2 regions of the Actinoplanes friuliensis DSM 7358 genome follow, and region 1 is predicted to be linked to the other one. Evidence: predicted binding sites of a transcription regulator. Region 1 holds the regulator's gene; the other holds the start of a gene.
The links. Region 1 encodes HspR, which represses chaperone genes until heat shock. Its sites were predicted from a motif close to TTGAGTNNNNNNNACTCAA; they were not measured.

Region 1 (14,384 bases):
GATCGCGGACGGTGACGGCGAACGGTCGGGAGGAGGGCGCCGGACACCGTCGAGCGCCGAGCAGCCGCCCAGCGTGAGCAGCAACAGAACCCCGGCCAGCGCGCGTGGCAGAACAGCATCCATATGCGTATCCCCCTCACCGAACGCCGACCGTAACGGGCGTCACCATGGGCAAGGAATCCCCCGAAGCCGTAGCGTGGCCGCAATGGCTCAGGAAACTTCGACCCGGACGGCTACTCGTCTCGGCCGTGCGCTGCTACCGCTGGGCCTGCTGTTCCTGGCCGTCGGCATCTCGGTGGCGCTGTTCAACCCGTTCCTCGCGCTCTTCCTCAGCACCGAGGTCGACGCCGGGCCGGTCAAGACCACTGTCTTCCTGATCGTCGCGCCGCTCGCGGGTGTGCTCGGCTCCAGCCTCGTCGGCCGTGTCTCCGACCGCCGGCCGATCCGCCGGCGGCTACTGATCATCGGCGCGGTCGCGGGTGTCGTCGGCACCGGCGTGACCGCCGTCGTCCGCGACTACTGGGTGCTGCTCGCCCTGGCCATCACCGCCTTTGCGCTGGCCGGCTCACTCTTCCCCCAGTCCTTCGCGTACGCCCGTCAGGTGCTCCTGCGTGACGACCCGGCACGCGCCCCGATGGGCATCAGCGCCCTGCGTACCGTGTTCTCGCTGGCCTGGGTGGCCGGACCGTCGCTGGCCGCGTTCCTGCTGGACTCGGGCAGTTTTGTCTGGGTCTACGGCACGGCCGCGCTGACGTACGCGTTTGCCGCCCTGATTGCGATCTTCTGGCTCGACGAGGTCCCCGCGCCCGCACCCCCGGCCGCGGACGAGCCGGCCGCCGTGTCCGGTGACGCACCGAGGTGGACACTGTGGCTGACCGCGGCGGCGTTCACCCTGCTCCAGACGCCGCTGACCCTGGCGGTGCAGGCCCTGCCGCTGTTCATCAGCACCGAGCTGGGTGGCGACGTCGGCGACGCCGGTCTGCTGCTCGGGCTCTGCGCGGCCCTGGAGATTCCGCTGATGCTGGGCCTCGGGTTGCTCTCGACACGGCTCCCGCTGCGGCTGCTGCTCTTCATCGGCGCGGCCTGCGGCATCGGCTACTACGGGATCGCCGCCGTGTCGACCGGCCTGTGGATGCTCGTCGCCGGGCAGGTGCTGAACGCCCTGTTCATCGCGGCCGTCTCCGGACTGGGCATCTCGTACATGCAGGACATGCTGCCCCACCATCCGGGTCGTGCCACGACACTGTTCACCAACTCGTTCCCGCTCGGCGCGATGCTGGCCGGGCCGCTGTTCGGGCTCGCACAGCACTTCGACTACCGGCTCGCGTACTGGCTGTGCACAGCACTCTGCGCGGCAGGCCTGCTGCTCCTGATAGTGGTGCGTAACGACCATGCGACGCGGCACGCATGACAGATCCGTTACCGTTGAATGCGTGCGCGTACGGGTAGAGCAGACTCCACTTCCTGGCATCGGTGTCCGTCACGACCTGATCACCTCCTCCGGTCGTACGGTCGGTGTGGTCTCACACCGCAACGGTCGTCGTGACCTGCTGCTCTACGACGTGGACGACCCCGACTCGTGCCTCGCCTCGATACCCCTCACCGACGACGAGGCCGAGGCGCTCGCCGATGTCCTCGGCGCCTCGCTGATGCTGGGTCAGCTCGCCGGACTGCGCCAGCAGGCCGCCGGTCTGCTCACCGAGCAGATCGCCCTGCCCGCCGGCTCGCCGTTTGTCGGTCGCCGGCTGGGTGACACCCGGGCCCGCACCCGCACCAGCGCGTCGATCGTGGCGGTTCTCCGTGACCGCGAGGTCATCGCCTCACCCGGCCCGTCGTTCCAGTTCGACGCGAACGACGTGGTCGTCGCTGTCGGCACCCGCGAAGGCCTGAATGGCGTGACCGCCATCCTGGCCGGCGACACCGGCGACTGAGGCGCCGCCCGTGCACAGCACGACGATCCTGCTCATCGAGGTCGGCGCGCTCCTCTTTGCGCTCGGCATGCTCGGTCGAATCGGTCGCCGCTTCGGTCTCTCACCCATCCCGCTCTACCTGCTCGCCGGGCTCGCCTTCGGGCACGGCGGTGTCATCCCGCTCTCGGCCAGCGAGGAGTTCATCGAGGTCGGCGCCGAGATCGGCGTCATCCTGCTGCTGGTCATGCTCGGCCTGGAGTATTCCGCCAGTGAGCTCGTCGGCAACCTGCGCTCGGCCGCGCCCGCCGGGCTGATCGACGCCCTGTTCAACGCCCTGCCCGGTGCCGGTTTTGCGTTCCTGCTCGGCTGGGGCTGGGAGGCGGCGCTGGTGCTGGCCGGCATCACCTGGGTGTCGTCGTCGGGTGTCATCGCCAAGGTGCTCGGCGACCTGGGCCGGCTCGGTAACCGCGAGACGCCGGTGATCCTGTCGGTGCTGGTCATCGAGGACCTCGCGATGGCGTTCTACCTGCCGCTGGTCACCGCCGTCCTGGCCGGCGTGGGCCTCCTCGGCGGTGCGAAGGCCCTGGCCGTCGCCGTCCTCACCGTGGTCGCGGTGCTCGTGGTGGCGATCCGCTACGGCCACGCCATCTCGAGCTTCATCTCGGTGAAGGACGCCGAGGCACTCCTGCTCAGCGTGCTCGGCCTGACGCTTTTTGTGGCCGGTGTCGCCGCCGAGCTGAAGGTGTCCGCTGCTGTGGGCGCCTTCCTCGTGGGCATTGCGCTCTCCGGTCCCGTGGCGCACAACGCGACCCAGATCCTGTCGCCGTTGCGGGACCTCTTCGCGGCGGTCTTTTTCGTCTTCTTCGGGCTCTCCACCGATCCGGCCGCGATGCCGCCGGTGATCCTGCCCGCCCTCGGCCTGGCCGTCCTGACCATGCTGACCAAGGTTCTCACCGGTGTGCTCGCCTCGCGGCGGGCAGGCATCGCGCTCCCCGGCCAGATCCGCACCGGGCTCGCCCTGATGCCCCGCGGCGAGTTCTCGATCGTCATCGCCGGACTCGCCGTCGCCTCCGGTGTCGAACCCGAGCTGGCGCCTCTCGCGACCGCGTACGTCTTGATCACCGTGGTGAGCGGGCCGATGCTGGCCCGTTTGCCCGACTACACCTGGTTCAAGAGCATGGTCCGCAAACGTATGGCTGTGCAGCGCCCTGTCGGACCTGTTACCGCAGCTGAATGACCGTTTTTGCGTCCAGGCAGCTTAAAGCTACTGACCAGTATCCGAAAGTGATCTCTTACGCCTTCCGCAGGACACGTACGGCGCGCTAACGTGTCGCCGCGACAACAACGTGTTATCGGGTGACCAGCGTCTCGCCGAATGCAGGGGGAATTGCCTTCCGGCGGGTCAGCACGGCCCTCTGCCGGGGAGGACGGCGGCATGAGTGAGCTAAACGAGGCGGCGTCGTGACCGTGCGTGAATCGGCCTTTTTCGGGTTCGTCAACCCGGTCGATCCGCGACCGGAAGAGCTGCAGGCCTGGGCGTACCACCCCGAGGCTGTCCCGCTCGACGCCATGCCCTCCGACTGGGACCTGCTCATCGCGGGTGACGTGCTCGCGCCCACGCTCTACGAGCTGGCCATGGACAGGCAGTGCCCGGCCCGCCGCTTCGCACTGCACTGCATGTACATCTACGCCGCCGACGGCGTCCGCCCGAACGCATCCTCGCTCCGCAAGCGCCGCCTCAAGAAGTACGTCGAGCGCGCGGAAGAGGTCGGCGACGAGCCGATGGCGATCTGGGCCCACAACTGCCGGGTGCTGATGACCCGCCCCGAGCTCTTCGACTACGAGGACTGGATCGAGGGCGGCCTGGTCCGCAACCCCCGCCGCCTCGCCGCCTTCGGCCGCCGCTGACCGGACCCTCGTGACGGCTTACTTGTCGCCGGCGCGGCGAGGGCGCCACACCACCAGGGCGGTCGACGGGCGTTCCTGACGGACCAGGTCACGGCCCGGGTACGCGTGCATCGTCTCGAGCTGGGCGATCCGCTGGTACGCGTCGCCGAGCTGCCGTTCCAGCTCGGCGACCCGTTCCTGGAGCTCACTCGCGAGCTGCTCGAGACCGATGATCCGCTTGATGCCGGCCAGGTTGACGCCTTCCTCCTGGCTCAGCTTCTGCACCTCGCGCAGCAGGGCGACGTCGCGTTCGCTGTAGCGACGGCCGCCACCACCGGCCCGGCCGGGCTGCACCAGGCCGAGCCGGTCATATTGACGCAGCGTCTGCGGGTGCATCCCGGCGAGCCGGGCGGCGACGGAAATGATCAGGACCTTCGCGTCGGAGGCCTGCTCCACCGAGATGCTGATCTCTTCATACATGTGCCACCTCCTGACAGGGTCCTGAATCAGCCGCGGCGCAGCCGGGCCTCGATGCGCTCACGCTCGGCGTTGGGCGTGAGCTTGGCGAACTGTTCCAGTGCGTCCCGGGCCTCGGTGCTGACCGCGGCCACGGCCGGGACCTGCACCTCGACGGTGACCAGCAGATCGCCGGCCTGGCCGTCGCGGCGCTGCACACCCTTGCCGCGCGCCCGCAGTGTGCGGCCGCTCGGTGTGCCGGGCGGCACCCGCAGCGTCACGGGACTGTCCAGCGTGGGCACTCGCAGGTCGGTGCCGAGCACCGCCTCCGCGAACGTGATCGGCACGGTCAGGGTGATGTCGTCCCCGGTACGCCCGAACAGGTCGTCGGGCCGGACCTTGACCTGCACGTACAGATCTCCGGCCGGGCCGCCCTTCTCACCCGGCTCGCCCCGCCCCGAGAGGCGGATCCGCTGACCGTCGGCGACACCGGCGGGGAAGCGGACGTTGATCGTGCGGTTCTTGGTGACCCCGCCCGTCCCCCGGCACTCCGGGCACTTCTGGTCGACGATGCTGCCCGCACCCTGGCACTCGCGGCACGGCTCGGAGAAGCTGAACGACCCCTGGTTGCGGGAGATCAGCCCTGACCCGTGGCACTGCGGACAGGTCCGCGGCACCGTTCCGGGCTTGGCGCCGTTGCCGTGGCAGGTGTCGCAGACGCCCGGCGAACGCAGGGTCAGCGGCAGGGTCGTGCCCTTGACGGCGTGGGCGAAGTCGAGCGTGACCTCGGCCTCGACGTCCCGGCCACGCTGCGGTCCCCGTCGCCCTCCGGCCGCGGCCCCACCGGCGCCACCGCCGGAGAAGATCGAGCTGAAGATGTCGGAGAAGCCCGCACCACCGAACCGGCGGTCACCGGCGCCTCCGGGCTGGCCGGCCCCGCTGAACCCGCCGCCGAACAGGTCGGACGGGTCGAACTGCGACCCACCGCCCGGGCGGGCGCCCCGGCGGAATGCGCCGGAGCCGAACAGGGAGCGCATCTCGTCGTACTCTTTGCGCTTCTTGTCGTCGGAGAGCACGTCGTAGGCCTCGGACGCGGACTTGAACCTGTCCTCGGCGTCCTTGTTGCCCGGGTTGTGGTCGGGGTGGTTCTCCCGGGCCAGTTTCCGGTACGCCTTCTTGATCTCATCAGCGGAGGCGGACTTGCCCACCCCGAGAACGGCGTAGAAGTCCTTCTCCAACCAGTCCTTGGAACTCATCCAGCCCACCTCCTCCACCGGATCGTTGGTGCGGGGAACGACGGGGTCCCGCCCACCGAGAGGTGGGCGGGACTGTTGATCGTCACGCGGGGTCGGCGACCGCGACCAGGGCCGGCCGCAGCAGCCGATCGCCCAGGGTGTAACCGCGGCGCATGACCTCGACGCAGGTCGGCTCGGTGACGTCTTCCGACGTCAGGTGCGCGACCGCCTCGTGCTGGGTCGGGTCGAAGGGGTCACCCTTCTCACCGAACGCCACGAGTCCGAGCTTGCCGACCGCGGCACCGAGCGCCTCGGCCACCGAGGCGAACGGTCCCACCAGGTCGCCGTGCTCGCGGGCACGGTCGATGTCGTCGAGCACCGGCAGCAGTGACGTGAGCACCGAACCGGTCGTCAGCTCGGCCGCCGCACTCCGGTCGCGGTCGACCCGCTTGCGGTAGTTGGCGTACTCCGCGGTCACCCGCTGCAGATCGCGGGTGCGCTCCTCGAGGTCGGTGCGCAGCAGGCCCACCTCGGCGCCGAGCAGGGACGCGGACATGGCCGCATCCTCGTCCGGCTCCTCGGCGGCGCGGTGCGCGCCTCCCGTGGTCTCCTCTTCGGGCTCCTTGGCCACCGTGGTGCCCTTACCCTTCACATCGATCTTGCGCCGGTCCCGGATGACGACGCGTTCGGTGTTCTCACCGTCGTTCTCGTCGTCCGCGCGGCTCACTTCTTGTCGTCCTCGACGATCTCGGCGTCCACGACGTCGTCAGGACCGCCTGCGGACGGGCCCGCGCTCGCGCCGGCCGCACCCGCGCCGCCCGGAGCACCGGCGCCACCAGGAGCACCCTGCGTGCCGTCGGGGCCGGGAGCACCCTCTGCGCCTTCCTGGTTCTGGGCGTACAGGAGGGATCCGGCGGCCTGGGAGACCGAGGCCAGCTTCTCGTGCGCGGTCTTGATCTTCTCGATGTCGCTGCCGCCCAGCGCGCCGCGCAGGTCACCCAGCGCCTCGCTGATCTGACCCTTGCTCTCCTCGGGCAGCTTGTCGCCGCTCTCGGCGAGGAACTTCTCGGTCTGCCACTGCAGCTGCTCGGCCAGGTTGCGCGTCTCCGCGTCCTCCTTGCGCTGCTTGTCCTCGTCGGCGTGGTCCTGAGCGTCGCGCATCATGCGCTCGATGTCGTCCTTCGGCAGCGCGGAGCCGCCGGTGATCGTCATCTTCTGCTCCTTGCCGGTGCCCATGTCCTTCGCGGCGACGTGCACGATGCCGTTCGCGTCGATGTCGAAGGTGACCTCGATCTGGGGCACGTTGCGGGGCGCCGGCGGAAGACCGGTCAGCTCGAAGGTGCCGAGCTTCTTGTTGTAGGCCGCGATCTCACGCTCGCCCTGGAAGACCTGGATCAGCACGGACGGCTGGTTGTCGTCGGCCGTGGTGAAGACCTCGGAGCGCTTGGTGGGGATCGTGGTGTTGCGCTCGATCAGCTTGGTGAAGATGCCGCCCTTGGTCTCGATGCCCAGTGACAGCGGGGTCACGTCGAGCAGGAGGACGTCCTTGACCTCACCCTTGAGCACACCGGCCTGCAGGGCGGCGCCGACGGCGACGACCTCGTCCGGGTTGACGCCCTTGTTGGGGTCACGGCCGGTCATCTGCTTGACCAGGTCGGAGACGGCCGGCATACGGGTCGAGCCACCGACGAGGATGACGTGCTCGACGTCGGCGACCTTGATGCCCGCGTCCTTGATGGCCTGCTCGAACGGGCCCTTGCAGCGGTCCAGGAGGTCCTGCGTCATGCGCTGGAACTCGGAGCGGCTCAGGGTCGTGTCGAGGTGCAGCGGGCCGTCGGGGCCGGCGGTGATGTACGGCAGGTTGATGCTGGTCGTCGACGCGGCCGACAGCTCGATCTTGGCCTTCTCGGCGGCCTCACGCAGACGCTGCAGGGCCATCTTGTCGTTGCCGAGGTCGATGCCGTGCTCGCCGCGGAAGGTCTTGACCAGGTGGTCGATGACCCGCTGGTCCCAGTCGTCGCCACCGAGGTGGTTGTCACCGGAGGTCGACTTGACCTCGATGACACCCTCGCCGAGCTCGAGCAGGGAGACGTCGAACGTGCCACCACCGAGGTCGAAGACCAGGACGGTCTGCTCCTTGGTGCCCTTGTCCAGGCCGTATGCCAGGGCGGCGGCGGTGGGCTCGTTGACGATGCGCAGGACGTTGAAGCCCGCGATCTCACCGGCCTCCTTGGTCGCCTGACGCTGGGAGTCGTTGAAGTAGGCCGGGACGGTGATGACCGCGTCCGTGACCGACTCACCGAGGTAGGCCTCGGAGTCGCGCTTGAGCTTCATCAGCACACGCGCCGAGATCTCCTGCGGCGTGTACTTCTTGCCGTCGATGTCGACGGACCAGTTCGTGCCGACCTCCCGCTTGACCGAACGGATGGTCCGGTCGGGGTTGGTCACTGCCTGACGCTTGGCTACCTCACCGACGAGCACCTCGCCGTTGCGAGCGAAGGCGACGATGGACGGGGTCGTCCGGGAGCCTTCCGCGTTCGCGACGACGGTGGGCTCACCGCCCTCGAGAACGCTGACGCAGGAGTTCGTGGTGCCGAGGTCGATGCCGACCGCTCGTGCCATGTTCGCTTCCTCGCTTCATAACCTTGCTTGAAGTTGAGTGGACCGGGCTCAATGATGCCACGGCGATCCACATCCGCAAGTCAAAGTTGAGTCAAGGCGGCGCAACTCACGTTCCGCAGGTACCTGTCCGGTCACGGCGGCGGGGTACCTGTTGTCTGCGATGCATAGATCAGGCACGCTTTACCCGTGACGACGCACGGTGACGCGGTCGGTCCGTCGGCCACTCCCGCCGTAGCCGACCCACCCTCCTCCCAGAACTCTGCCCAAAAAACCGACAAATCATCCGGTACGGCCACAGAGTCCACACCCGCAAGCACGTCCCCTGAGGCCGGCCAGCAGGACACGGATGCGTCCCCGGAGCCCGGCACCGCAGCCACGCCCAAACCGGAATGGCCCCCGGCCACCGCCTCCACCACGGGAAACATCGTGACCACGAAGGCGGAGCAGCCGGTGCCGAAGGCCAAGCAGCCGGTTGAGCCGGATACCTCCGACGAGTCGATCACGGACTTCGTCGCGTCGCTGAAAAAACCGGCTGAGGAAGCTCCCGAGCCTCCCGTCGTCGCGAATAAAGCGAAGTCTGTCGATGAGCCGGTCGCCTCGGACACCAAGAACGAGCCTGCCGCCACGCCCGGGGCCGCAGTGGAGCCCGAGGTTGGCACAAAGCCGCCCGCCGAGCCGGAGACCGCCGACGAACCGGCCACCGAGCCGCTCACCGCGGACGAACCGACTCTCGTGGACGAGCCGACTCTCGTCGACGAGCCCGCGACCAAGCCGATCACCGCCGACGAACCGACTCTCGTCGACGAGCCCCCGACCGAGCCGGTGACCGCCGACGAGCCCGCTACCAAGCCGATCACCGTTGACGAGCCCGCCACCGAACCCGTCGCCGTCGGGGAGCCCGCCACCAAGCCGATCACCGTTGACGAGCCGGCGACTGAACCGGTCGCCGTCGAGGAGCCGGCGACTGAACCGGTCGCAGTTGACGAGCCGACGCTTGTCGATGAGCCTGCGACCGAGCCGGCTGCCGTGCTCGAGCCCGCGCTGCCCGTCGAGCCGCCCGCCTCCGTGGGTGCGCTCGCCACCGCCCTGTCGGGGCTGCGCGCGGCGATCGGCGGCGCGACGTACCCGCTGGTCATGCCTTCGGCCGAGGAGGCCAAGCGGATCGGCAGCGCGCTGGTGTCGCAGCTGGACGACTACCTGCTGCCGCGTCTCGCCCGGCTCGACGCTCCCCTGCTCGTGGTTGTCGGTGGCTCCACCGGCGCCGGCAAGTCCACGCTGGTCAACAGCCTCGTCCGCGCGCCCGTGAGCACCGCCGGTGTGCTGCGGCCGACCACCCGGTCGCCCGTGCTGGTCAGCCACCCGTCGGACTCGCAGTGGTTCCGGCAGGGGCAGCTGCTGCCGGGCCTGACGCGTACGGCGGAGAGCTCCACCGATCCGCAGACGTTGCAGCTGGTCTCGGCGCCCGCGCTCGGCCCCGGCCTGGCGTTCCTCGACGCACCCGACATCGACTCGGTCGTCGACCGCAACCGTCAGCTCGCCGCGCAGTTGCTCGCTGCGGCTGACCTGTGGTTGTTCGTGACGACCGCTGCTCGCTACGCGGACGCCGTACCGTGGGAGCTGCTGACGACCGCCCGGCTGCGCGGCACGGTGATCGCGCTGGTCCTGGACCGCGTGCCGGCCGAAGCCGCCGGCGAGGTCTCGGCACACCTCGGCGAGATGCTCGCGGCGCGCGACATGGGCGCGGCGCCGATCTTCGTGCTGCCGGAATCCACGCTGGACGGTCAGGGGCTGCTGTCGGAGGACGTGACGCGGCCGCTGCACGACTGGTTCGCCCAGCTCGCGTCGGACTCGAACGCCCGCGCGGCCGTCGTCAAGCAGACCCTCGACGGCGCGCTGGCCGCACTCGGCCCCGCGGTGGAAGGCCTCGCGGGAGCGGCCGACGAGCAGGCGCTCGCGGCCAAGGCCCTCGACGAGCGGGTCACCGCGGCCTACCGCACCAGCCGTCGCACCATGGAGGACGGTCTGCAGGACGGACGCCTCCTGCGCGGTGAGGTGCTGGCCCGCTGGCAGGAGTTCGTCGGGACCGGGGAGTTCCTCCGCACGCTGGAGTCGCGTGTCGGTCAGCTGCGCGACAAGGTCGTCGCGGCAATCACCGGACGTCCGGCGCCCGGCCGCAACCTCCAGGCCGCGCTGGAGTCTCAGCTGGTCACGCTGCTGCGCGGTGTCGCCGCCGATGCGGCCGAACAGGCCTACTCCGCCTGGCAGGCGCACCCGGCCGGGGTCGCGCTGCTCGACCCGTCGCTGCAGAAGGCCTCCCCCGACCTGCCGGAACGCGCCGAACGGGTGATCCGTGACTGGCAGCAGTACGTGCTCGACCTGGTCCGCCAGGAAGCCGGCGACAAACGCATCGTCGCGCGCGGTGCGGCGTACGCGGTCAATGGTGTGGGTCTGACCGTGATGGTCGCGGTCTTCACGTCGACGGCTTTCATCCCGACCGGCGCCGAGGTGGCGGTCGGTGCGGGCACCACGATCGCCGCGCAGAAGGTGCTCGAGGCGATCTTCGGTGACCAGGCGATCCGGACGCTGGCCACCCGGGCGCGCGAGGAACTTCTCAAGCGGGTTAACGTGCTGCTCGACACGGAGGCGGCCCGATACACGGACCGCACCGCCGCAGTCGGGCTCGAGCTCGAACCGGCGGCCACGCTGCGGCGTGCGGCGGCCGAGGTCGAGCAGGCCAGGGAGGAAGTCGCGTTGACCGGGACGCCGTCATGAGCCTCGTCGAGCGGGTCAAGCACGCTCTGACGCGTGACGACCGCGTGGACGCCGAACAACTCGTCGCGCGGCTCGACGCCCTGCAGCGGTTCCTGCGTGTCACCGACCCGTACCTGCCGGACAACGACCTGGTTGCCGCGCACACGCTGGTCGAGCGGGCCGGCAGCCGCCTCGCGCTCTCCCAGGACCACACGGTTGTTGCGCTCGCCGGCAGCACCGGCAGCGGCAAGTCCAGCCTGTTCAACGCCCTCGCCCGGCTGAAGCTGTCGCCGGTGGGCGTCCGCCGCCCGACCACCGGTGTGGCGCACGCCTGCGTCTGGGGCCCGCTCGAGCAGGCCAACAAGCTGCTCGACTGGGTCGGCGTCCTGCCCCGGCAGCGTTTCATCCGCGAGAGCGCGCTCGACGGCGACGACGAGGCCGCCCTGCGCGGGCTCGTGCTGCTCGACCTGCCCGACTTCGACTCGATCGAACGCGGCCACCGCCTCGAGGTCGACCGCCTGCTCGGACTCGTCGACCAGGTCGTGTGGGTGGTCGACCCGCAGAAATACGGCGACCGCGTCCTCCACAACGCCTACCTGAAGCAGTTCAAGCAGCACAGCGACATCACCATCGTCGTGCTCAACCAGGCCGACCGGCTCTCGCCCGCCGACACCGAGATCGTCCTGACCGACCTCAAGCGCCTGCTCGTCGAGGACGGCCTGACGGACGTGCCGGCCCTGGCGACCTCCGCGAAGCAGCCCGGCATGCTGACCGAGCTGCGGGCGGCCCTGGAGCAAACCGTCGCCGAACGCCAGGCCGCGCTCCGCCGCCTCTCCGGCGACCTCGACGCGGTCGCCGAGCAGCTCGAGAAGACGATCGGACCGCCCGCCGCCGAGGACGAGGTCGACCGCGCGACGGTACGCCAGCTCAGCGACGCGCTCGCCGCTTCGGCCGGGGTGCCCGCGGTGGCTTCGGCGACGGCGAACGCGTACAGGCATCGGGCTGTTGCGAGCACCGGGTGGCCGCTGATCCGTGGTGTCCGCAAGCTGCGGCCGGATCCACTCAAACGTCTCCACCTGTCGACGGAGAAGACCGAGCCTTCGACTGATCTGGTGCCTGTCTCGCGTACGTCTCTGCCGGAGGCCGACGCGGCGCAGAAGTCCGCGGTCGGTCTGTCCGTGCGGGCCGTGGCGGCCCGGGCCGCCGCGCCGATCCCCGAGGTCTGGGCGCCCGCCCTGAACACCGCCTCCCGGTCCCGCCTCGGCGACCTGCCGGACGCCCTGGACCGGGCCGTCGCCAAGACCGACCTGGGCATGAGCCGCAAACCGATCTGGTGGACCGTCGTCGGGCTGCTGCAATTGCTCTTCACCCTCGCGGCCGTGGTCGGCCTGGGCTGGCTCATCGCCGGGTACGCCGTCCGCATCATCGGCCTGCCGGAGCTCAACGACCCCAAGGTCGGCGACGTGCCCCTGCCGACCTTGTTGCTGCTGGGTGGCCTGCTCCTGGGCCTGCTGCTGGCCATGCTTCTGCGCCCGATCGTCAACCTGGGCGCCAAACGCGCCGGTCGCCGCGCCGAGCAACGCCTGCGAACATCGGTCACCGAGGTCGCCCGGGAGTACGTTGTCGCCCCCGTCCGCGAGGTCCTGAACGGGTACGCACAGGCACGCGAGGCCCTCACGGTCGTCCGTTCGGAATAGGGCCCGCGGTCGGCCTTACCGGTAGGCTCGGCGGCATGGCGGCACCCCAGACTCCATACGACGCGGTCCTGCACGCGGCCCGTGACGTGGCCAAACTCGACTGCGCCCTCGACGCCGAGATGCTGGGCACCGCACTCCTGGGCAGCGTGTACTCCGTGGCGGCCACCGACCGCGCCACGGCAGTCCGGGAGTTCGTCGGCCAGTTCCTCAGCGCGACCACCCGGCGCCGCACAGCCTCGGCGACGACCATCCGTGAAGTCTTCGCGGCCCTCGTCCCGGACGCCGAGGGAGCGCAGGAGGTCCGCCGCGGCCCCCAAGCCCCCGTCTGGACCGAGCAGCTCGGCAAGGTCCGGCCCACCGGCTGTTACGCGTACGGCGATGTGTACGGCGACCAGACGTCCTACCTGGTCACGTTTGCCTACGACAACACCGACGACGGCGGCCCCGAGCACGCCGTGGTGGCCCTCGTCGACCACAACATCGGCATCACCAAGGACGTGTTCGTCGGCGGCCCCGCCGAACGCATCCTCGGCCAGGTCCGCGAGATGTGCGCAACCGACGAGCTCACCTGGTTCCGCGAGGAGGACGCCGGCCGCCTCCGCGGCGAGGTCAGCAAACACCTCGAGATCACCGACGGCCTCAGCGACCTGCCCGCCGACGGCAACCTCGCCACCGACCGCGCCCTGGCCACAGCCAGGCTGGCCCTGCTCCCGGCGTCGACGGTCCCGCAGCTCACCGAGCCGCCGGAGCTCAGCGGCCCCGACCGCGAACGCCTCCTCCGCGACTTCCTGTCCTCACCGGAAGCAGCCCGCTTCACCCTCAACGACGTCTCCGCCGACGACGAACTCGCCTCACTGCACTTCTGCCTCAGCCTGATCCTCGACCACGCCGCCAGCCTCCCGGAGCCCGACCCGCTGCGCTGGAGCCCGGCCGTCGCCGGCCTGTTCCTCCTCGACTGGGTCCACCGCCGCGCTGTCCTCGACATGGACGACGCCGCCATGCTCCCCCGAGTGACCCGCGCCTGGTCCGCCTACGCCATCCGCAAACGCGGCCTGCCGGCGGCGGCCGCCGAACAAACCGACACGGTCGTCGAAGAAATGATCCCGGAGTTCGCCCGCCTCTACGCAACGGGCGAAAAGCGCAGCCCCGCAACGGCCGCAGTGGCCCAGCTGATCTCCGAAGGCGTCGACCCCAACGACGCCGAAGCCATCGACGCCTGGATCGAAACCAACCGCCACCGCCTCACCGACGACTCCTGACCTCGCAGTGCCTGACGTCCACGGCTACACGACGGCGGAGCTGCACGCGCTTCCCAGCGATGGGCGGCGCTGGGAGCTGATCGAAGGAACCTTCATCGTGTCGCCGTCCGGGACGATCGACCACAACGCCGTCGCCGCCTGGATCGCACTGGTCCTGGGCGACACGGCTCCCGAAGCCTTTGTTGTCGGCACGGATCAGTCGGCGACCATCGACGATCACAACGAGCCGCGGCCTGATGTGATCGTGGCCCCCGCCGACTATCTGCAGCAGTCACCGTTTCCGATCGACGGTGCACAGCTCGTGGTCGAGGTCATCTCTCCCACCTCGGTTCTGCGGGACACCGAGACCAAGCGCGCACTGTATGCCCGGGCCGGCGTGCCCGCTTACTGGATCGTCGTCCCGGACGCCGACAAGCCGACGATCTCGCTCGCGGAGCTCGTCCTGGACGAACCAGGTGGTCAATACCGGTTCGCGACCCACTACACGACCGAAGTCTTCGAGACCGAGACGCCATGGCCGGTCCGGATCGACCTTCCGCAGCTGATCGCCAGGCGCGCCCGGATCAT
Region 2 (14,384 bases), 2.8 Mb from region 1:
GACCTCACCCAGCAGATCCTCAGCCGCATCGCGCCCCGCCCTGCGAGCCAGGTAGGAGCCGACGGCGGCCTCGTGCCGCTCGACGACTTCCACGAAGGCGTCGACATCGCCATTCAGCGACCGGCCTATCAAATCCGCATCCGAAGCCATGGCCCTCCTCGGCAGGTTTTCGCTTCCAACCTGACATTGCCGATCGCCCGGAAAAGTGTTCAGACTCCACGGCGCCGAGGCCTGGGACGAGCAGAGTTGTCGCCTCGCCAGCTGCGCCGGCTTGCCGCCGTCAGCGCAGGTGAGGGCTGATCGTTTCGGTTCCGAGCACGTTCAGCAGGGCCAGGGCCTCCGCGTCACGCGAGCCCTTCGGGGCGCTGTAGAGGACGAGGTGCTGGTCGGTGTCCTCCAGGGTCATCGCATCGCAGTCGAGCGTGATGTCGCCGACGACCGGGTGCCGGAAGGTCTTCCTCAGCACCGGCACCGCCTCCACGTCATGGCGTTCCCAGAGGCGGGCGAAGTCGGGGCTGCCCTCGCACAGTTCCTCGATCAGGCCGGTCACCGTCGGATCGGCCGGATACCGGGCGAGCGTGCCGCGAAGCCTCCTGACCACGTTCAGCCGGAACTCGGCACCGTCGTGAATTCCGTACGGTGTCGGGCCCTGATGCGCCGACGCCGGGAACGCCTTGCGGGCCAGGTTCCGGTTCTCCGGGGTGAGGGCGGCGAAGTCCTCCATGAGGGCCGCCGCCAGGTCGTTCCAGGCGAGCACCTCGTACGCCGCGGACACGACAAAGCCGGCCGTCTGAGGCAGCCGTTCCAGCAGCGCCACGACGCTCGGGCGGACCTCCCGGCAGTGCAGGCCCGACCGGATCGGCGCCGTGCCGGCCAGCAGGTGCAGATGGTCGGACTCGGCGCCGGTGAGCCGCAGCGCGCCCGCGATCCCGGCGAGCACCTCACCGGACGGCCGCGGGGCCCGGCCCTGCTCGAGCCGGACGTAGTACTCGGTGGAGATGTGCGCGAGCACCGCGATCTCCTCCCGGCGCAGCCCCGGGGCACGCCGCCGGGGGCCCGAGGACAGGCCTACATCCTCCGGCTGGAGCCGCTCACGCCGGCTGCGGAGGAACGCACCGAGTTCCTGCTTGTCCATACCCCCGAGTGTGCCCGCTGGGCAGCGGCGGATCGTAGTACCGTCCGTACCTGAATCAGGCGCCCGGACCGGCCCAGCATTGCGGTCATGACGAACTCAACCGCCACCACCGCGACCGGCCTGCTCGCCGGCAAGGTCATTTTCATCACCGGCGCCAGCCGGGGCATCGGCGCGGCCGCCGCCCGGCTCTTCACCCAGGAGGGCGCAGCGGTAGTCCTGGCTGCCCGCAGCACCGACGCCCTGGACCGCCTCGTCACCGAGATCCGCGCCGAGGGCGGCGTCGCCGACGCGATCACCGTGGACCTCGCCGACAGCAGCAGCATCCGTGCCGCGATCGCCCGGGTCGAAGAGCTGCACGGGCGGCTCGACGGCGCTTTCAACAACGGCGCCACGATCCAGCAGCCCGGCCCGCTCGACACGACCAGCGACGCCGACATCGACGAGCAGTTCGCGGTGAACTTCCGGGCGCACTGGACCGCGATGAACGCCGAGGCCACTCTCATGCGCCAGGGCGGCGGCGGGGCGATCGTGAACACCTCGAGCATCGGCTCCCGCCGGGCCAACCCGTTCCTGCCGGCCTACGGCGCGATGAAGCGGGCGCTCAACAGCATCACCGAGTCGGCCGCTGTCACCTGGGCGCCGGCGGGCATCCGCGTCAACGGCATCACACCCGGCGGTACGACCACCGAGATGATGCAGGCCTGGGACGAGGCGACCCCCGGCGTCATCGCGGCCAACATCGCCGCCACCCCGATGGGCCGCATGGCCGAGCCCCGCGAGGTCGCCGAGGTCGCCGCCTGGCTGCTCAGCGACCGGGCCTCGATGGTGACCGGCGCCATCGTGCCGGTCGACGGCGGCGCCGGCGCCTGAGCGGCGGCACCGGTCAGCCGACCGACACCTGGGACTTGTCGAACGCGACATAACCGCTGTAATCCTGCCCGACCCGGTCGAACGACGCCGGGTACGGGTCCGGGTAGCTCCACGCGGCGTCGTGGTGAACGGCGTCACCGACCGACACGTCGTGGTACTGGGCCACGCCCTTCCACGGGCAGGTGTAGGGCGTGTCGCTGTTGCTGAAGAGCTCGGACTTGAGCGAGGACGGCGGGAAGTAGAAGTTGCCCTCGATGGTGACCAGCTCCGACTCCGGCGCGTCGGCGACGACGGTGCCGTCGATGGTTGCCTGCATGGCGCACTCCTTCTCGATCAAAATCGTTCGGTATGCCCAAGCTACCTCCGCCGGAGCCAGGCGACACGGGCTGCGCACCGAGCCGGGCCCCGCACGTCGAGCGGGGCCCAGGAGCGCCGGCTAGGTCCGCGGCCAGCGCGGGAAGGCGTGCCGGCGGCCCGCAACGGCCGCGACGATCGTGGGGATCATGATCGCGACGGCGACCCACGAGATGGAGACGGCGCCGAGGGCGGTCAGAAGCAGACCGCCGGCCACGCCACCGGCCGCGATGCTCAGGTTGAAGGTCGTGACGATCATCGACTGCACGCCGTCCGAGCCGGCCGCCCGGATCCCGGCCGTCACGAACAGGGTGGCGGAACCACCGAAGCCGAAACCCCACGCCGCTACGCCCAGATAGAGAAGCACCGGGCTGAGCGAGGCGAATCCCAGGACGAGGAACGCAGCGCCCAGCACGACCGTGCTCACGACGATCAGCAGGCGGTGGTGCGGGTCGAGCAACAAACCGGTGGCCCAGATGCTGAGCAGGGCGGCTGCGCCGAACACCACCAGGATCCACTCGAGCTGACCGCCCACCCCCGAGGCGATCGCCAGCGGGCCGATGTAGGTGTAGACGATGCTGTGCGCGACCATGAATCCGGCGATGACCCAGAGGATGGTCCGTACGCCGGGAGCCCGCAGGATCGTCCCGACCGGGATGTGCCCGGCCTCCGCCTCACCCGCGAGGTTGGGCAGCGCGGCGAACACCCAGAGGATCAGGGCGACGCTGACGGCGGCCACCACCCCGAACGTCGCCTGCCACCCGGCGGCATCGCCGAGGAGCGTGCCCGCGGGCAGCCCGAGTGACAGGGCGACAGGGGTGCCGGCCAGGGCGATGGCAATGGCCTTGCCCTGCAGGGTGGCGGGGACGAGGCGGGCCGCGTAGCCGCCGATGTTCGACCAGATCAGGCCCGCTCCGACACCGGCCACCACACGTGCGACGAGGATCACCGTGAAACTGCCGGTGAAGGCAGCCACGGCGTTCGCCGCCGCGAAGGCGACAAGGGCGGAGACGAGCACCGTCCGGCGTCCCCAGTTCTTCAGGGCGGCGTTGAGCGGTATCGCGGTGAAGGCTGTCGCCAGCGCGTACACGGTGACGGTCTGACCGACGGTGGATTCCGAGAGGCCGAGCTCGCGGCTCATCTCCGGCAGCAGGCCGGCCGGAATGGTCTCGTTGATGATGCCCAGGAACCCGGCCGTGAACAGCGCCAGCAGGGCGGACACCGGCAGCCTGGCCGTGTCCGGGACACGAGTTCTCTCGTCAGTGGCTGACGACATGGCGTTTCCTTCTGATCGAAGCTGACCGGACCGGGGTTCAGATCGTGACGATCTTCATGAGGTGCTCCTGCTCAGTTCGTGGGGGCCAGCGAGGCCCGTACGGCGTCCAGACCCGCGGCCTGGGAGACGATCGGCCGGTAGCCGAGTTCGGTGACGGCTTTGTCGGTGCGCAGGGTGCAGGTCTGCCCCAGGAACCACCGGGCGGGTACGGGCACCACCTGGGCCGCGGTGGCGGCGTCCATATCGGGGATCGAGGCCTGGACGCCGTGGATCTCGAACTGGGTCTCCAGGAAGTCCCGCAGGACCACACGCTGCTGGTCGGTGACGAAGTACGCCTGACCGTGCCGGCCCTCGAGCCAGCCGAGAATGAGGCCCTCGACGGCGTTGTCGACGTAGGTCACGTCGGTGATGTGCCGGCCGCCCTCGATCCAGGCGAACGCGCCCGTGCGGGCGGCGGTCACGAGGTTGTCGATCAGGCTGCTCCCCGGGCCCCACACGAACCGCGGACGGATCGACACGGTCGCAAAACCGGGCGCGTCGGCGGCCACCACCAGAGCCTCGGACTCGGCCTTCACCGCGGCGTACGCCGCCTCGGAATCGGGACGCAGGGGTGCGGTCTCGTCCACGTCGACCAGCGGCTCACCGGCGAGCAACGCGGCCTCGCTGCCACAGTGGATGAACCGGGCGACGCCAGCGCGGCGGGCCACGGCCAGCGCCGTACGGGTGCCGTCCACGGTCACGAGTTGCTGCCGGGCGCGCTCGGCCGCGATGTCGGTCTCGGCCGCCAGGTGGAAGAAGACCGCACTGCCCGCGACGCTGTCCTGCCACGTGGACGGCTCGGTCAGTTCGCCGCGCACCGGCTCCGCTCCCAGCCCGGCCACGACATCAGCCGATGCCGCACTGCGGACCAGGGCCCGTACCGAGTGCCCGTCGGCGATCAACCGGCTCACCAGCCGCCGGCCGATGAAACCCGATCCGCCTGTCACAAATGCCTGCACCATCGTCGCTCTCCCTAGGTCAACTGCTCTCTGTCACGTCCAGCGATCGGAGGAGCCCTTTGCTTCCCTCAGGGAACCTGGGGTTTCGGATGTCTGACATAAGATCGGTGAATGGCTTCGTTGAGGGCTCTGGAATGCCTGGTCGCGGTGACCGACACAGGATCGATCACCGAAGCCGCGCGGCTGCTGCACTCCTCGCAGCCGGCCGTCTCGCAGCAGATTGCCGCGCTGGAACGCGAGACCCGGACGGCGCTCGTCGTTCGCGAAGCCCGGGGCGTCAAGCTCACCCCGGCGGGGCGAGCCGCGGTGGCCGACGCACGCCGGGCGATCGAAGCGGCCACCTCGGCGGTGGCCTCCGCCCGGGCCGTCGGACAGGCCGAGGGAGGCACCCTGCGGGTGGCCTGTGCGCAGAGTCTGACCGTGCCTTTGCTGGCCCCGGTCGTGCTGGACTGGCACCGGCGCCACCCTCAGGTGGTGATCAGCCTGAAGGAGTCGGTCGTGGCCGACGAGCTGTACGGCTCCATGGAGTCCGGCGGCGTCGACATCATGGTGATGCCCGGCCCGGTGCCCGACCGGTTCACCTCGGCCCTGGTCGCCGAGGAGGAGATTGTGCTGACCGCCTCGGCCGACCACCGGCTGACCCAGCGCCCGTCGGTGACCCTGGCCGAGCTCGACGGTGAGCGGCTGGTCCACTTCGCGCCGGGCAACGGCCTCAGCGAGTGGCTCGACCACTCACTGAGCCGGGCCGGCGTCCGGTTGAAACCCGTCATGCGGACCTCGGTCACCTCCGCGGCGCCTCAGCTCGCGGCGGCCGGTCTCGGCATCGCCATCAGCCCGGTGAGCGCGGTCAGCGCGGGCTTCCCCGGTACGGTCCGGTCCTTCTCCCCGCGCTGGGTGCGGCAGCTGGTCGCGGTCACGCCGGGCACCTCGGACCCGCTGGCCGCCCGTTTCGTGGCCAACCTGCGCACCCGGGGCGTACGCGTGCCCCGCGACGTGCAGAGCCAGCTCATCTGACCCTGACGTCAGGCCAGGATCTGCTGGGCGACGGTGACAGCCGCCTCGTCGGCGGCCACGTGCCAGGTCTGGTCCGGCTTGTGCATCCGGAGCGAGACGATGCCGTGCAGTCCGAACCAGAGCCGCTCGGCGAGGACGGCGACTTCGGCCGGTGCGGTTCCGGTCAGTTCGGCGAGCAGGGTGGAGGCCAGTTTCATGACCTCGTCGGTGATGTCACCGAGTCCGCTCTCGGCGTCGAGCTGGTCGGCGCTCTCGAAGAGCAGCTGGTACATCCCGGGATTGGCCAGTCCCCACCGCACGTAGCCGACCGCCAGCCGGTGGAGCCGGACCTCGGGATCCCCGGCCGGGTCGTCAGCTCTCAGGACCGCAGCCACGAACGCCTGATGGTGCACGGTGATCACCGCGTGCGTGAGCGCGGCCTGGGACGGGAAGTGGCGATAGACCGCCGTCGCCGAAACGCCGCAGGCGCGGGCCACCGCCCGCAGCGAGGGCACGGCGACCGGGCGCGGGGTGGCCGCGAGGACGGCTGCGGCCTCCAGCAGTTCTCCCCGCAGCTGGTCGCCCTCACGGCGTTGCCGGGCGGTGACGTCGAGGGCGGGACGGGTGGTCATGGAACCATCCTCGCTCATCACCCTGCCGGCCCCGGCCGCTGAGACCCGGGTCTCGTCTGGTTGACAGCTGTTAACCGATGGTGGTTAACATCTGTTCACCAGCTCAGCAGATCCGGAGAATCCCATGCGTTACGCACAGACAACCGCCCTGATCACCGGGGCCAGTTCGGGCATCGGGCAAGAGTTCGCCCGCCGGTTGGCCGAGCGCGGGGCCGACCTCGTGCTGGTCGCCCGGCGCGGCACCAAACTGGAGGCCCTGGCCCAGGAGTTGCGCCGCCGGCATGCGATCACCGTCACCGTGGTGCCGGCGGACCTGTCGCAACCGGGGGCGGCGACGACCGTTCGTGCGGCCCTGGACGCTGCGGGCATCACGCTGTCGACGCTGATCAACAGTGCCGGCCTCGGCGCAACGGGCCCGTTCGCGACGAGCGACGTGGACACGGTGCACGATCAGCTCGCCGTGAACGTCGCCGCCTTGACCGAGCTCACCCGCGAACTGCTGCCGGATCTGCTGAGCCGTGGCGACGGCGCCCTGATCAACCTGGCCAGCTTCGTCGGTTACCAGCCCGGACCGGGCCAGACCGTGTACGCCGCCAGCAAGGCCTACGTCCTGAGCTTCACCGAGGCCCTGGCGCACGAACACCGCGACAGCGCGGTACGCATCATGGCGCTCTCCCCCGGCTCGACCCGCACCGAGTTCTATGCGAGTTCCGGAACGAGCGAAAAAGGCGCCCGGTTCGAGACGCCGGACCAGGTCGTCGCCACGGCACTGCGCGCCCTCGACGCCGGGCGGACGCCGGCCCGCGTGGTATCCGGTGGCGCGAACCGCCTGATTCTGCGGGTCTTCCGGTGGCTTCCCCGGCGGGTCGTCCTCAACGTTCTCGCCAATTCCGTCCACCCCGCCTGAGCGGACGCCGGTCACCCCTGCATGGAGGCCAGAGCGGTCAGGTCGGTGTCGGTGAGTTCGATCGAGGACGCGGCGACGTTCTCCTCGAGGTGCTCCACGCGCGAGGTTCCCGGGATCGGGAGCATCACCGGCGACCGGTGCAGCAGCCAGGCCAGCGCCAGCTGCGAAGGCGCGACGCCCTTCGCGGCCGCCACCCGGCTCAGCTCGCTGCCGTCACCGGCCAGGCTGCCGGATCGGCTCCGGCCGCAGCAACCCGGCCTTCGTGCCGATCACGAGCCCATCCGGGTACGGGTGGAGTGCCTCACGAATCAGTTCCTCGGCAACGGCGGGCCCGTACGAGTCAGCGGTGTCGATGAACGTGACGCCGAGCTCGACCGCCCGGCGTTGTGGTGCTGCCCCGGCGCCCACAAGGTCCCGCCTCGTCCGCCTCTACAAGTATTTAATATCGACGTCAATAAATATAATGTTCGGGGTGGAGAGGCAGGGATTTCCACTCGTCTAGCGTGCCGGACATGGTCAACGACGCGCTCGCCCAAGAACTGATCGACATGACCAACGAGGACCGGCGGCTGCAGCCCGGCGCACTCAGCGACGACTTCACCGCCCAACTGGCCCATCGAAGAGTCACCGTCCGCAACGGCGATCGCCTTGCTGAAATCATCGACGATCACGGTTGGCCCACCGCAGAACTTGTCGGCCGGGAAGCAGCCCGCAGAGCGTGGCTGGTGGCACAGCACGCCGACCGGCAACTACACCTGCAACGGCGAGCGCTGGCCTTGATGACCGAGACGGTGCACGCGGGCAAAGGCGACAACACCCAGCTGGCCATGCTGCACGACCGCATCCTGGTCAACGAGGGCCGCCCACAGATCTACGGCACGCAGATCGCCGGCATCGTCGACGGCGTCCCCGTCCCGTGGCCGTGCGAAAACCCGGAACAGATGGATCAGCGGCGTGCGGAAGTCGGCTTGGAGCCGTTCGCGGCCCACGTCGCCAAACACGCGCCGGCCTGACCCGCGCCCCGGCTGTGGCTACAGCGCCGGCCGCCCGGGCTGATCGCCCGGGCGGCTTCTTTGTTGACGGCGTCGTTCGTCAGGCTGCCGCGACCAGGCCGGTGGACACCGGCTCCAGCGCCGAAGCGAGGATCTCCCGGACGTCGGACACGATGTGCACGGTCAGCGCCTTGAGCACGTCGGCCGGCACCTCGTCGAGGTCGGGTTCGTTGCGCTGCGGCAGGTAGACCTCGGTGAGGCCGGCCCGCTGGGCGGCGAGCAGCTTCTGCTTGACCCCGCCGATGGGCAGGACACGGCCGGTCAGGGAGACCTCGCCGGTCATGCCGACCTCGGCGCGCACGTTGCGGCCGAGCAGCAGCGAGATCAGCGCGGTGGTCATCGTGACACCGGCCGACGGCCCGTCCTTGGGCACGGCGCCCGCGGGGACGTGCAGGTGGATCGGGTGGTCGAGCTGCTCCGGGGAGATGCCGAACTCCTCGGCGTGCGCCCGCACGTAGGAGAGGGCGATCTGCGCCGACTCCTTCATCACGTCGCCGAGCTGGCCGGTGACCGACAGTCCGCCCTTGTCGCCGGGCAGCAGCGAGGCTTCGATGTAGAGCACGTCGCCGCCCATTCCGGTCACGGCCAGGCCGGTGGCCACACCGGGGACCGCGGTCCGCTCGGACGACTCCGGCATGAACCGTGGCCGGCCGATCAGGTCCTTGAGGTCGGCGGGGCCGATGGTGACAGGCAGTTCCTTGAGGGCAGCCTTGCGGAAGGTCTTGGCCAGCAGACGCTCGAAGGACCGTACGCCGGCCTCCCGGGTGTAGTTGGCCGCGATCTCGCGCAGGGCGTCCTCGGTGACCGTCACCTCGCCGTCCGAGAGGGCGGCACGCTCCAGCTGCCGGGGCACCAGGAAGTCGCGGGCGATGGCCACCTTGTCGCTCTCGGTGTAGCCGTCGATCGAGATGAGCTCCATCCGGTCGAACAGCGCCTGGGGGATCGTCTCGAGCACGTTCGCGGTCGCGATGAACAGCACGTCGGACAGGTCGAGGTCCAGGTCGAGGTAGTGGTCGCGGAACGTGTGGTTCTGCGCGGGGTCCAGCACCTCCAGCAGCGCCGCCGCGGGGTCGCCGCGGTAGTCGCTGCCGACCTTGTCGACCTCGTCGAGCAGCACGACGGGGTTCATCGAGCCGGATTCGCGGATGGCCCGCACGATGCGCCCGGGCAGTGCCCCGACGTAGGTGCGGCGGTGGCCACGGATCTCGGCCTCGTCGCGTACGCCGCCGAGGGCGACACGGACGAACTTGCGGCCGAGCGTACGGGCGACGGACTCCCCCAGCGAGGTCTTGCCGACTCCGGGCGGGCCGGCCAGCAGGATCACCGCGCCGGACCCGCGGCCGCCGACGACCGACAGGCCACGGGACTCGCGGCGGGCGCGGACGCCGAGGTACTCGACGATGCGTTCCTTGACCTCGTCCAGCCCGTGGTGATCGGCGTCGAGGACGGCCCGGGCCGCTTCGAGGTCGACGGTGTCCTCGGTACGGACGGTCCAGGGCAGTTCCAGGACCGTGTCGAGCCAGGTCCGGATCCACCCGGCCTCGGGGTTCTGCTCGCCGCCGCGCTCGAGCTTGCCGACCTCGCGCAGGGCTGCCTCGCGGACGTTGTCGGGCAGGTCGGCCGACTCGACGCGGGCGCGGTAGTCGTCGTTGCCGTCGGCCTCGCCCTCGCCGAGCTCCTTGCGGATGGCCTTGAGCTGCTCGCGTAGCAGGTATTCACGGTTGCGCTTCTCGACCGACTCGCGGACGTCGCTGTCGATCTTGTCGCTGACCTCGGACTCGGCCAGGAAGTCGCGGGTCCACTCGATCAGCAGACGCAGCCGGGCCTCCACGTCGGAGGTCTCCAGCAGCTCGCGCTTGCGGTCGTTGGACAGGTACGGCGCCCAGCCCGCGGTGTCGGCCAGGCTGCCGGGGTCGTCGATGGCGCTCACCGACTCGATGACCTGCCAGGCCTCACGGCGTTGCAGCACCGAGACGACCAGTTGCTTGTACTCGGCGGCGAGTTCGCGGGCGTGCTCGGTCGCCGCGCCGGCCGTGACCGGTTCGACCTCGACCCACAGGGCCGCGCCGGGGCCGGTCACACCGCCGCCGATGCTGGCGCGCTCACCCGTACGCAGAACGGCCGCGGGCGACCCGTCGCGTGACTTGCCGACCCGCTGGACGGTCGCGATGACGCCGTGGGTCGCGTAGCGGTCCTCGAGCCGCGGGGCGAGGAGAAGTTCGGAGCCGGCCGAGGTGCGCGCTGCGTCGACGGCGGCCTGTGCTGCTTCGTCCAGCTCGATCGGAACGACCATGCCGGGGAGCAGGACGATGTCTTCGAGGAACAGGACGGGGAGTCGCTTGCTGGTCACTCGGTACCTCCGAGAAGTTGAGTATGTCGCGCTCAACCTCGGCGGTGGCCGTCCTCTTCCGCTGTTCACTCCCAGCGAAAATGCGCCCGCTCTAGATTCATCCCATAATCCCATGTTTCACTGGTCCGGTGTCGACCCCCACCACCATCGCCCCGGCCCGGCTGGCTCGCGGCATCCTGATCGCCGTCGCCCTGACCGCCCTCAACCTGCGGACGGCGGTGACCGGTTTCAGCGTGCTGACCGGCGACGCCGCCGAGGACCTGCACTTCGGGCCGCTGGTCGCGGGTGCCATCGGCACCATCGTGACCGGCTGTTTTGCGGTGGCCGCGTTCGCCGCCCCGCCGCTGGCCCGCCGCCTCGGCCTGGAACGCACCGCCGCGCTGGCGGTGACCGCTACGACCGTGGGCATCCTGTTGCGGGCCGTCGCGTGGTCGCCGGCCGTCATGATCGTCGCCACGGTGATCGCGTTCGCCGGGGTCGGCGCGTCCAACGTCATCCTGATCCCGATCGTGAAACAGCACTTCCCGGAACGGCTGCACGCGGTCAGCACCATGTACATGGTCCTGCTCCAGGTCGGTCAGCTCGCCGCGCCACTGCTCGCTCTGCCGCTGGCCCACGCCTACGGCTGGCGTACGGCGGCAGGCGCCTGGGCCGCGGTGACCGCCGTGGCGGCCGTGCTGTGGTTCATCGCCGTACCCCGGTCGGCTGCCCGTACGGCTCCGGCACCGGCATCGGCCGCACCGCGCCCCTCCTGGCGTACCCCGATGGTTTTGGGCTTGATCGGTTTGATGGCCATGACCACCCTGCACGTCTACACGCTGGTGACCTGGTTCCCGGCCATGCTGGAGGACGCCGGGCTGAGCTCGACGGCCAGCGCGCTGCTGCTGTCGTGGTTCGCCGGGCTCGGGCTGATCGCTGCGTTCGTGGTGCCGCCGCTGACCAAACGCCTGCGCAACAGCTATCCGATCGTCGTGGTGTGCGTCGCGCTGATGGGGCTGGGCTACGCGGGCATGCTGACGGCGCCGGCGGGCGGGGCCTTCGTCTGGGCGACCGCCTTCGGGCTCGGGGTGAGCACGTTCCCGCTGTGCCTGACCCTGATCGGCGCCCGCGCCGCGGATCCGCAGAGCGCTTCCCGGCTGTCCGGCCTGGTCCAGGGGGTCGGCTACGGCATCGGCTGTGTCGGCCCGCTGACGCTCGGCGCGATCAACCAGCTCACCGACGACTGGAACGCGACGTACGTGCTGCTGGCCGCCACCCTGCTGATCACCCTCGCCGCCGGCTGGACCGCGTGCCGGCCCGTCGCCGCACCCGCCGGTTAGGCTGCACCCGTGCCAGGCCCGAACTTCGACCGCTCCGCCCTCAGCACCCGCGTGACCGAGCTGTTCCGGTCGCAGGTCACCGACGGCGACTGGCCCCTCGGCAGCAAGATCCCGACCGAGTCCGAACTGGTCGAATGGAGCGGCGCCGGGCGCAACACGGTCCGCGAGGCGATCGCCTCCCTGGTCCAGGGCGGAATCCTGCGGCGCGAGCAGGGCCGCGGAACCTTCGTGGTGTCGACGTCCGACCTGCGCTCGTCGGTGTCACGCCGGGCTGCGGCCACCTCCCGCCGGGACAGCCTGGAGTTGCGACTGGCGCTCGACGCCGCGTCCGCCCGGATCGCCGCCGTCCGCCGGACCGAGGCCGACGCCGAGCGCCTGGTCACGCTCCTGAACGAACGCCGGCAGGCCTGGACCGGGGGCGACGCCCGCGAGCGGGTACGGGCGGACTCGGCGCTGCACCGTGCGGTGGTCGGCGCCACCCACAACGCCATGCTGCAGGACGTCTACGAAGGACTGCTGGGCGTCTTCGAGGAGGTGCAACTCCACGACGTGGCCGGCGAGACGGATGCCTTGGCGCAGCTGCACGCCGATCTGGTCGAGGCAATCGTCGACCGAGATCCCGAACGCGCCGCAGCGACCATGTCCGAACTGCTCCAACCGATGATCGAAAGCGCCGAACCCTCCGATCGGTGAACGGGCTCGGACGACCATTCTTCTTGAGCTTTCCGTGGGCCTGATCGGTGAATCCAGCATTACGGCGACAGTGCGGCCAGCGCGAACATAGCCCTGCCCGGGGCCTTCTGTCACCGTCGGTTCACCCATTCAGATGACACTTGGCAGCATCGAGTCCGACCGATTCATTCGATCGATGCCGGACGCGATTTCCGCCTTGGTCGGTGCGCTTACCGCCTACTAAAGTCAACGCCCTCACACCGGACATTGCCGCATCACCACCACCAAGGATGCTCATGCCCGACTCTCCTTATCTGATCGCCGTCATCGCGGTGCCGGTCGCTGTTCTCCTCGCCCTCTGGGCAGCCCGGCACTTCGGCACCCGGTCGAGCGGCTCGCCGAGCAGCGACGCCGAGGCGCAGACGGCCCTGGCCGAGACCCGGTCGGAGCTGACCGCGGCCCGTGCCCAGGTCGACCAGCTCACCGAGCAGCTCCGGCGGGCGCAGACGGTGGAGGCCGTCCGGGCGCCGGCGGCACCCGCCGATGGCCGGCACGTCGAGGTCTTCGTCAACCTGTCCCGGCGGCTGCAGTCGCTGGTGCACCGCGAGATCAAGATGCTCGACGCGCTGGAGAACGAGGTCGAGGACCCCGACCTGCTCAAGGGTCTGTTCCAGGTCGACCATCTGGCCACCCGGATCCGGCGGCACGCGGAGAACCTGGCCGTGCTGGGCGGGTCGGTGTCACGCCGGCAGTGGAGCCGGCCGGTCGCGCTGACCGAGGTGCTGCGCTCGGCGATCGCCGAGGTCGAGCACTACTCGCGGGTCAAGCTGGTGCCGCCGATCGAGGGGACGGTGCCCGGGCACGCCGTGGCCAGCGTGATCCACCTGATCGCCGAGCTGATCGAGAACGCGACGATGTTCGCCCCGCCGCAGACCCAGGTGCTGCTGCGCGCCCAGCAGGTCGCCGCCGGGGTGGCCATCGAGGTCGAGGACCGCGGGCTCGGCATGCAGCGCGCCGATCTGGACCGGGTCAACCAGCTGCTGGCCAACCCCGAGGACACCGACCTCGACGACCTGCTGCGCGACGGGCGCATCGGGCTCTACGTGGTCTCGATGATCGCCCGGCAGCACGGGATCGTCGTGCAGCTGCAGACCAACATCTACGGCGGTACCCAGGCCGTGATCGTCCTGCCGCAACTGCTGCTCGGCCTTCAGCCCGAAGCCGTACCGGAGGCGCCGCGGCCGCACCGGCTGACCCGTACGCAGGAGCACCCGATCGTGCCGGCGCGGGCTCCGCTGCAGAAGCGGATCCCGCTGCGGGACCGGCCGCCGAGCCACAGCCAGGACAGCGCCTCGGAGATCACCCAGCAGTCGCTGCGCCCGATCGTGTCGTCCCACTTCACCACCGCCCCCGTCTCCCCCGGGCCCGCCGGGCGCGGCAATGTCCGGTCCGGTGCGGAGGGGTCCGGTCAGGCCGGTCCGGCTGCCGCAGTGCCCCGCCAGATCGCCGGCGTGCCCGTGGCCGGGCAGCAGCCCCGGCCCACGCCGTCGCGGCCGCCGCTCCCGCGCCGTCGCAGCCAGACCCACATGGCTCCGCAACTGCAGCTCGGCGCGCCACGCCCGGCCACGGAGCCGGCCGGTGAGCACCAGCCGGGCTTGATGGCGTCGTTCATGAACGGTGTCACGCAGGGCGAGGCCGACCCGCCCGACGCCGGAAATCCCAGCTGATCCGCACTCCGCTCCCCGAGGAAGGCCCGGCATGTCGCGCAGCGACCCCGCACGTACGTCCCAGGATCTGGTCTGGTTGTTGTCCGGCCTGATCGACCG

Region 2: lon (endopeptidase La) is a predicted target of HspR. The motif match lies at 10,585-10,603, and genes of this name have one in related genera.

Annotation. Positions count from the first base shown of each region.
Region 1 covers NC_022657.1:108,546-122,929, reverse strand. Annotated here, with positions in the region: gene AFR_RS00570 (beta propeller repeat protein) at 1-123, opposite strand, end outside; gene AFR_RS00565 (MFS transporter) at 206-1,411, shown strand; gene AFR_RS00560 (cation:proton antiporter regulatory subunit) at 1,434-1,931, shown strand; gene AFR_RS00555 (cation:proton antiporter) at 1,942-3,147, shown strand; gene AFR_RS00550 (hypothetical protein) at 3,372-3,818, shown strand; gene AFR_RS00545 (heat shock protein transcriptional repressor HspR) at 3,837-4,277, opposite strand; gene dnaJ (molecular chaperone DnaJ) at 4,304-5,509, opposite strand; gene grpE (nucleotide exchange factor GrpE) at 5,592-6,215, opposite strand; gene dnaK (molecular chaperone DnaK) at 6,212-8,110, opposite strand; gene AFR_RS00525 (dynamin family protein) at 9,137-10,882, shown strand; gene AFR_RS00520 (GTPase family protein) at 10,879-12,558, shown strand; gene AFR_RS00515 (hypothetical protein) at 12,594-13,817, shown strand; gene AFR_RS00510 (Uma2 family endonuclease) at 13,825-14,384, shown strand, end outside.
Region 2 covers NC_022657.1:2,911,310-2,925,693, reverse strand. Annotated here, with positions in the region: gene AFR_RS13615 (RNA polymerase sigma factor) at 1-150, opposite strand, end outside; gene AFR_RS13610 (helix-turn-helix transcriptional regulator) at 281-1,135, opposite strand; gene AFR_RS13605 (SDR family NAD(P)-dependent oxidoreductase) at 1,223-2,005, shown strand; gene AFR_RS13600 (DUF427 domain-containing protein) at 2,019-2,321, opposite strand; gene AFR_RS13595 (MFS transporter) at 2,442-3,635, opposite strand; gene AFR_RS13590 (NAD-dependent epimerase/dehydratase family protein) at 3,707-4,636, opposite strand; gene AFR_RS13585 (LysR family transcriptional regulator) at 4,745-5,647, shown strand; gene AFR_RS13580 (TetR/AcrR family transcriptional regulator) at 5,656-6,258, opposite strand; gene AFR_RS13575 (SDR family NAD(P)-dependent oxidoreductase) at 6,383-7,165, shown strand; partial or broken gene AFR_RS45055 (aldo/keto reductase) at 7,177-7,549, opposite strand; gene AFR_RS13560 (DUF6624 domain-containing protein) at 7,678-8,178, shown strand; gene lon (endopeptidase La) at 8,258-10,510, opposite strand; gene AFR_RS13550 (MFS transporter) at 10,696-11,886, shown strand; gene AFR_RS13545 (FadR/GntR family transcriptional regulator) at 11,896-12,579, shown strand; gene AFR_RS13540 (sensor histidine kinase) at 12,855-14,285, shown strand; gene AFR_RS13535 (roadblock/LC7 domain-containing protein) at 14,317-14,384, shown strand, end outside.